Bacillus pumilus: one gene and its partner. The protein of the gene in region 1 interacts with the protein of each later gene in a pairwise test. Links are inferred from orthologs where the notes say so. Each region holds a gene or a part of one and is shown in the gene's direction. Other genes may lie near its edges.

Region 1 (5,650 bases):
GCCATGAGCTCGTCATCCCGAGTGCGGATGACATTGGCAATTTGATCTAAAATCCCTTGATCGACCGCTGTCATGCTTTTGGCATTCGTATGCTCTGTGACGGTATCAGAGCGTTCTGGATCGTATGCAAAAACAAAAATATCATCTTTTGCTGAGCGTATTTGTTCAATGGTCTGCTTCGCTTCTTTGCTATTTTCTACTGTGAAATATTCCATCGTGATCACTCCTTTCCATCGAAAATTCCCATTTTCCCGTCACATCAAACCGCCTTTTATATCATGAGAAGAACGTCATTTTATGTTTTAATGGAAAAAGACGAATCTATTAAAGGAGTTAGCTGAATATGAAGATTTCCTTATTAATTGTGACACATAACCGGCTCAGCGCACTGTGTGAGCTGCTTGAATCTATTACGAGACAAACCGTACAGCCTTTTGAAATTGTGGTTGTGAATGATGCAGGAGAGCGCGTCGAGATCATTCAGGAACTCTACCCCGAACTTCCGATCCGCTTGATCCATTTAGATGAGAACGTCCAGCATGTGAATGCTAGAAACGTGGGGGTGCGGGAGCTGACTGGCGATGTCATCATGCTGAGTGACGACGATGATTACTTTACACCTTGTCATATTGAACGTATGAGTAAGGCGCTGGAGGACGCCGATTTTGTCTTTTCTGATGCAGAAATTGTGTCATTTGAAGAAAAAGGCGCGACCCGCTTCCCGGTGTCAAGACGTTTGTTTGCGTATACAGCTGCTATTGAGGATATGCGTGTCTTTTCTACATATGTTCCTTCCGGCAGTATGTATAAACGCTGTATACACGATGAGATTGGCTATTTTGATCCAGCGATGCATCATTATTGGGACTGGGACTTCTTTTTGCGTGTATCACAGCATGCCCGGATCAAACGAGTGCCAGCTGCCAGCGTGATCTATGCGTTTTTTGACGGCGGAGGGAATCAGTCTAGTGATCTTGGTGAGACAAGGAAGAACTACTTAGATGATCTAAGTGAAAAGCATGGGCTGGGTGACCTTCCGACAGCGAACTTTGCTGTCTTATTAGAAGAACCAGCAATGAAAAAACGAGAATCAGAGAGTGAGATTGTGTGGGATGGAAAACCGATGATCTCAAGACTAACGCAGCAGACACAAGGAGGAGAACCCCAATGAAGCCATTTTTAAATGATAGCTGGTGGGCTGTGATGAAAAGTGAATTTGAACAGCCATATTATCAGGAATTACGTGAATGGATGAAGGAAGAATATCGCACGCAGATCGTTTTTCCGAAACCAGATGACGTTTATCGTGCGCTTCATTTGACGTCATATGAAGCGGTCAAAGTGGTGATTTTGGGACAAGACCCTTATCATGGTCCAGGTCAGGCACATGGATTAAGCTTTTCTGTTCAGCCTGGTGTGAAGCATCCGCCATCGTTGAGAAATATTTTTCAGGAGCTAAAGGATGATCTTGGCTGTCCTGTTCCAAATCACGGCTCACTTGTGAGCTGGGCAGAGCAAGGTGTGCTGCTCTTAAACACTGTGCTAACCGTGAGAAAGGGCGAGGCGAACTCGCATAAAGGCAAAGGCTGGGAACGTGTGACAGACCGCGTGATTGATGTGCTGAATGAACGTGATCAGCCCGTCGTTTTTGTGCTGTGGGGAAGACATGCTCAAAATAAGAAAGAACGCATTGATCAAAACAAGCATTACATCATTGAGTCACCTCATCCAAGTCCTTTTTCTGCAAGAAACGGCTTTTTTGGCAGTCGTCCGTTTTCAAAGGTAAACGCGTATTTAAAGCAAATGGGGATCGAAGAAATCAACTGGTGTATCCAAGATATTGAGTAAAAAGAGGACGAGGGGAGAGACCCTTCGTCCTGTTTATTTTAAAAATTTACGAACCAAGTCGAGTCCGTTTTTCGCATTTGGATAACGGAAGGAAAAATCGAAGCGATTGGTTTGGCGCAGGACGCTTTTTTCATGCGTAAACGTAAAGAAGCTTTCTTTCCCGTGATATCGTCCCATGCCGCTTTCACCCACGCCTCCGAATGGCAGGTAAGGAGTAGCGACATGCATGAGCGTGTCATTGATACATCCTCCGCCAAATGAGAGATGGTCTAGAATATAGGCTTCTGTTTCTTTACTTGTTGTAAATAAGTAAAGCGCAAGCGGCTTCGGTCTTGTTTTGATCATATGAGCTGCCTCGTGCAGAGAATCGAAGGTCATGACAGGCAGAATCGGTCCGAAAATTTCCTCCTGCATGACAGGATCTTCCCATGTGATGTGGTCTAATATGGTTGGTGCAATTTTGAGCTCGTTTTCGTTGCGCTGTCCACCTGTAACGATCGTTCCATTTGAGAGAAATTGTGAGAGCCTGTCAAAATGACGCTGGCTGACATTTTTCCCAAAGTGCGGATGTGTTTCCGGTTGTTCGCCATAAAAGTCACGGATACAGGCTGTCATTTCCCGCAAAAGATCGTCTTTAATGGATTCATGAACAAGCAAATAGTCTGGTGCAATACACGTTTGGCCAGCATTGGTAAATTTGCCGAACGTGATTCGCTTTGCCGCTAATTTGATATCTGCATCAGGCGTGACGATGCAAGGGCTTTTTCCGCCAAGCTCAAGTGTGACAGGGGTCAAATGCTTTGCGGCGGCTTCCATGACGACTTTGCCAACTGCCACACTTCCTGTAAAGAAGATATAATCAAAGGGCAGTTTCAACAGCTCTGTACTCACATCTACACCGCCTTCTACGACAGCTACATGGTCTTCTTGAAATACAGGTTCGACCATTGCACTGATTACTTCTGAAACTTGCGGCGTCAGCTCAGACGGTTTTAAAATAACGGCATTACCCGCAGCAATGGCACCAACTAATGGAGAAAGGGCCAATTGGAAAGGATAGTTCCAAGGGGCAATGATGAGCACATTGCCATAAGGTTCCTTCATAATCATGCTTTTCGACCCGATATGAGTGAGGGGCGTTTTCACGCGTGTTGGCTTTGCCCATTTGTGGAGGTGCTTGATGGTATGATTGATTTCCTCATACACCATCCCGATCTCTGTTGTGTAGGCCTCCTGTTCGGATTTATGTAAATCATGGGCCAAGGCTTGTAAAATATCCTTCTCATGCTGTTTGATGGCTGCTTTTAAGTCTTTAAGAAGACGGATGCGTTCTTCCACCGGCGGCTTTTGAAAGACTTTTTGTTTCTGAAAAAGAGTAGTGAGTTTGTCCATTATTCAATCCTTTCATAAACGATGTTGTTTCCTTTATTATGTGTGAAGGGCTATGTCGGGTCAAATAAGAGAGGCGGGAGCAGACTGCTTTGAAAAAATGAACCCATTTCGTTTGTTCATTTGGTAAAATAATGTTGAAAAGAGACTTTTTTAGATTGGAGGGTCTACCCTTGAATATTCATATATCAAGCCTGCTTCAAAAAATGGAGGAAGCGGTTCAAAAGGCGAAACAAAGTGAAAATGATGAAGAGGTGAAACGCCAAGTGGCGGCGATTTCTTCACTATGTGATGTCATTCTCGATGCACCATCACAGGTGCAAATGCCGCAAACGCCGGTTATCTCGCCACCTTCTTCGATACAGACACCGCCCGCGCCGCCCGTATCCTCAGATCAAGCCATGCTTGAGAAACTGATGGGTGCGAGTGGTGCGAAGAAATTTCAGCATCAAGAAGAGGTGCAAAAAGAGAAGGATGGGAACGGCGACTCTATCTTTGATTTTTAATGGTCTTGTCACGATAAAGGGAAGGTGATCGGTTTGAAACTATTTTTGGGCGCCATTCAGTGGATGGCATTTTTTATCGCAGCTTCTATTGCTGTACCAATTGCGATTGCACAAGCATTTGAATTGAACCAAGTGCAGTCAGCGGAGCTGATTCAAAGTACATTCTTTTCACTTGGTCTTGTGGCGATGGTTCAGTGTTTATGCGGCCATATGCTGCCAATCAATGAAAGTCCAGCGGGGCTTTGGTGGGGTGTGTATACCCTTTATGCAGGTATGACAGGAACCATCTTTGCGACGTATCCTGAAACTCTGCAAGCACTACAAGGGGCTTTAATTTTTAGTGCCGCTTTCTTTTTTATTTTTAGTTTATTTAAAATCATTAATTGGCTCGCGTCTTTATTTACGCCAGTCGTCACAGGCATTTACTTGCTATTATTAGTTGTCCAGTTAAGTCAGCCGATCATGAAAGGGCTGATGGGCATCGGCTATAGGGGAAATCAGGTGGATGGGCTTGTCTTTTGCTTATCAATCTTCATTATTATCCTGACCTTCATGATCAGCCGCTCAAAATGGCATTACTTAAGACAGTTTTCTGTGTTGTTTGCCCTTGCAGGAGGCTGGTTGTTATTCGCTTTACTCGGGTTGGCAAAGCCGGTTCGAATTCCAGAAAAAATCATCGAGTTTCCGAAGCTTTTCCCATTCGGCATGCCAGTCTTTGACAGTGGATTGCTTGTCACGTCCTTTTTCATTACCATATTACTCATTGTGAACATGCTGGCAAGTATTCGAATTGTGGAAAGTTCAGTGAAGGCATTTGGTGAACTGCGTGAGCGGAAGAGAGCTCGTCCGGCTGGTTTTGTCGCAGCATTTGGTCACTTACTGAGCGGATTGATCGGAGCGATTGCGCCTGTACCTATTTCCGGGGCAGCAGGATTTATCCAGACAACGAAAATTCCATCGAGAAAGCCATTTTTCATAGGAAGTCTGCTCATTGTACTCATTAGTTTATTCCCGCTGCTCATGAGCTTTTTCTCCGCATTGCCATCACCTGTGGGGCTTGCTGTAAACTTTGTGGTGTTCTCCTCGATGATTGGAATTGCGATGTCTGAGTTTGATCAGTATGAGAAAGAAGAAATTCCGCGGATTCGCTTTGTCCTAGGGATTGCCGTTTTAGCAGGTGTAGGGGCGATGTTTGTACCGCAGGAAGCCTTGAAAGGCATGCATCCTGTGCTCATTTCATTATTAAGCAATGGACTTGTTCTAGGTACACTCATTGCGATCGCGGTCGATCAAGTTCTGTTACGAAAGAAAAAGAAATCCGACAATCTCGTGTCAACGTAAAGGGAAAGTTGAATATCGTCTGTCACCCGCGCTATGATAAATATAATTGACGAGATAAGGAGAATGACGAATGAAACTATTTTTCATTTTAGGTGCGATTAATGCGATGCTAGCTGTTGGACTCGGAGCCTTCGGTGCGCACGGTCTTGAAGGGAAAATCCCTGAAAAGTATATAGAGATTTGGAACAAAGGGGTTCAATATCAGATGTTCCATGCGATTGGACTATTTATTGTCGCCTTTCTTGCAGATAAGCTGTCAGGTGTTTCTCTAGTCCCAACCGCTGGCTGGGTGATGCTTGCAGGTATCCTTTTCTTCTCAGGAAGCCTTTATGTCCTAGCATTGACTCAGGTGAAGATTCTAGGTGCCATTACCCCAATTGGCGGAGTGGCGTTTATTGCTTCTTGGATCATGCTTGTCATTGCAGCAGCAAAAAATTTATAAGCTAAAAAACCGATGCTCTGAGAGGGGCATCGGTTTTTTTCTTAATTCCAGTAAGGGACGTAGTTTGGCGGTGCTTGATAATAAGGGATGTAGTGAGACGGAGGGACAGGGTTCGTTTGTGCTT
Region 2 (2,864 bases), 1.5 Mb from region 1 along the record:
ACACATATCGGAAAGAAGCTTTGAATAAACGATATTTGGGTGAAAATAATGAAACTAAAAGCAATGATCTCTTTTTTAAATCATGATATCGATATTATTGAAAAAGAGCTTGAACAAACAGTTCGCTCTGATTATGCATTATTAAGTGAAGCGGGTCTTCATTTGCTGCAAGCGGGCGGAAAACGAATCCGCCCCGTTTTTGTTCTCCTTTCAGGCATGTTTGGCGACTATGACATTAATAAAATTAAATATGTTGCCGTTGCGCTTGAGCTCATTCATATGGCATCGCTCGTTCACGATGATGTTATTGATGATGCAGAGCTGAGAAGAGGCAAGCCAACGATTAAGGCAAAATGGGACAATCGAATTGCCATGTACACAGGAGATTATATGTTTGCAAGATCTCTTGAGTATATGACAAAGATCAATCACCCAATGGCGCATGAAATTTTGTCAAAGATGGTCGTCGAGCTCTGTCTTGGTGAAATCGAGCAAGTGAAAGACAAATACAATATGGATCAAAACCTACGTACATATTTAAGAAGAATCAAACGAAAAACAGCCTTGCTCATTGCAGGCAGCTGTCAGTTAGGTGCGATAGCAGCAGGTACAGATGAGAAAACACATAAAGCCCTTTACTGGTTTGGCTACTATGTCGGGATGTCCTATCAGATCATTGATGATGTGCTTGATTTCACATCAACTGAAGAAGAGCTTGGTAAGCCTGTTGGAGGAGACCTTTTACAAGGAAATGTCACACTCCCGGTCTTATATGCACTGAAGAATCCTACACTCGAAGGACAATTAAAGCTGATTAATAGTGAAACAACGGAAACCCAGCTAAAACCTGTGATTGAACACCTCAAACAAACAGATGCGATCGACCGCTCGATTCGAGTGAGTGAAATGTATTTGAAAAAGGCATTCGAACAGCTAGACAAACTTCCTCGAGGACGAGCGAAAACGTCACTCGCTTCCATTGCCAAATATATTGGAAAACGAAAATTCTAATCAACATATTGTTGATTGGTTTTTTTGTGAAATTTTTTGTCAAAAATTGATTATTATATAAAAAAATGATACGATCACTTTGTAACAATGTAAGCCTATACATACATAAACGACGGGGTGGAGAACGTATATGGACAAAACATTTCTTATGGTCAAACCTGATGGTGTGGAAAGACAATTAATCGGTGAAATTGTGTCAAGATTCGAAAAAAAAGGGCTTCAGCTTGTTGGTGCAAAGCTAATGAGCATTCCAAAAGAAGTAGCAGAAACACATTACGGAGAGCATAAAGAAAAACCATTCTTCGGGGAATTGGTTGACTTTATTACGTCAGGACCAGTATTTGCAATGGTATGGCAAGGTGAGCAGGTAGTAGATGTCACAAGACAGATTATCGGCAAAACAAACCCGAAGGAAGCGCTCCCGGGCACAATAAGAGGAGACTATGGATTGACGGTTGGAAAAAACATTATCCATGGCTCAGACTCACCAGAAAGTGCTGAAAGAGAAATCAACTTATTCTTCAAACAAGAAGAACTCACAAACTGGGATCAAACCATCTCAAGCTGGATTTATTAAAATTCAAGCCAAGGTGTTCATCAAATGAGCACCTTGGCTTTTTTATATGAATATTTCTATACGAAATTTCGCATGAGAAGATACAAATTTTCGATAAAAACAGCTATACTAGGACAAAGATAGATGAGACAGGAGAGGACTTTGATGGATCAATATCAAGTATTTGTCGGAAAATGGAAAAAACTAACCGGGGTGGATCTGAATTTATATAAAGAAGCACAAATGAAACGAAGATTAACGTCACTTTATGATAAAAAAGGATATAGAGATTTTGAAGCGTTCGCGGCTGCCCTTGAAAAGGATAGAGCACTATTAGATGAGACGATGGATCGAATGACGATCAATGTGTCAGAATTTTACCGAAACTATCAGCGCTGGGAAGTGCTTGATCAAAAAATTCTTCCGCTGCTTTTGAAAAACAGCGGGACCCTAAAAATATGGAGTGCAGCATGTTCGACAGGAGAGGAGCCGTATACACTCTCAATGCTGCTATCAAGCCATCCGCTTGTGAAAGACTTCCAAATTATTGCAACTGATATTGATGATAAAGTGCTGCAATCAGCTCAAAAAGGAAAATATCATGAACGATCACTGCAAGAGGTACCAGATCAAATCAAGCAAAAATATTTCACAAAAGAAGATTCTTCATTTTACACTGTGAAGGATGAGGTGCGAAAGCACATTCAATTTAAAAAACACAACCTTTTAGCAGATCCTTATGAAAAACAGCTTGATCTTATCGTGTGCCGAAATGTCCTTATCTACTTTACAGAAGAGGCAAAAGAAGAGATTTACAGGAAAATGAGCAGCAGTTTAAAACCAAATGGCGTATTATTTGTTGGTTCAACTGAACAAATTTTTCATCCAGAAAAGTTTGGACTCACATCAGCTGATACTTTCTTTTATCAAAAGAAGGGGTTGTAGCTGACTTTTTAGTAGTAAGTGTGTTATCATAGTTTTACTTAAAAGCGTTAATGCGATGAAGGGAGATCGAGTCATGAGATACTTAACAGCAGGTGAATCACATGGTCCACAATTGACCACAATTATTGAAGGCGTTCCAGCGGGACTTTACATAGAGCAGGATGACATCAACTATGAATTGGCTAGAAGACAAAAAGGTCACGGCCGCGGCAGAAGAATGCAGATTGAAAAAGACCAAGCGAAAGTGTTAAGTGGTGTTCGTCACGGGAAAACATTAGGTTCTCCTATTGCACTTGTCGTTGAAAACAACGACTGGAAGCATTGGACAAAAGTGATGGGGGCAGAGCCGATC

What was found.
Region 2: the proteins of CKW02_RS18620 (region 1) and ndk interact in binary tests that used the Escherichia coli proteins (3 or more experiments, as listed by UniProt). The link is inferred for Bacillus pumilus from one-to-one orthologs.

What each region holds. Positions count from the first base shown.
Region 1 is NZ_LT906438.1:3,552,461-3,558,110, reverse strand. The notes cover bases 33-3,007. They hold CKW02_RS18620 (uracil-DNA glycosylase), read left to right. Parts: upstream 33-1,167; coding sequence 1,168-1,848; downstream 1,849-3,007. Other genes in these bases: CKW02_RS18615 (aldehyde dehydrogenase), read right to left, coding at 1,882-3,007; CKW02_RS18625 (glycosyltransferase family 2 protein), read left to right, coding at 344-1,171; CKW02_RS18630 (YflT domain-containing protein), read right to left, coding at 33-215. Also shown: more of CKW02_RS18630, read right to left, coding at 1-32; more of CKW02_RS18615, read right to left, coding at 3,008-3,240; CKW02_RS18610 (YwdI family protein), read left to right, coding at 3,411-3,743; CKW02_RS18605 (purine/pyrimidine permease), read left to right, coding at 3,777-5,084; CKW02_RS18600 (DUF423 domain-containing protein), read left to right, coding at 5,155-5,526; CKW02_RS18595 (cupin domain-containing protein), read right to left, coding at 5,568-5,650. UniProt on the Escherichia coli protein: Excises uracil residues from the DNA which can arise as a result of misincorporation of dUMP residues by DNA polymerase or due to deamination of cytosine.
Region 2 is NZ_LT906438.1:2,052,104-2,054,967, reverse strand. It holds ndk (nucleoside-diphosphate kinase), read left to right. Parts: upstream 1-1,141; coding sequence 1,142-1,588; downstream 1,589-2,864. Other genes in the region: aroC (chorismate synthase), read left to right, coding at 2,586-2,864; CKW02_RS10375 (CheR family methyltransferase), read left to right, coding at 1,733-2,512; hepT (heptaprenyl diphosphate synthase component II), read left to right, coding at 49-1,011; CKW02_RS10390 (demethylmenaquinone methyltransferase), read left to right, coding at 1-24. UniProt on the Escherichia coli protein: Major role in the synthesis of nucleoside triphosphates other than ATP. The ATP gamma phosphate is transferred to the NDP beta phosphate via a ping-pong mechanism, using a phosphorylated active-site intermediate.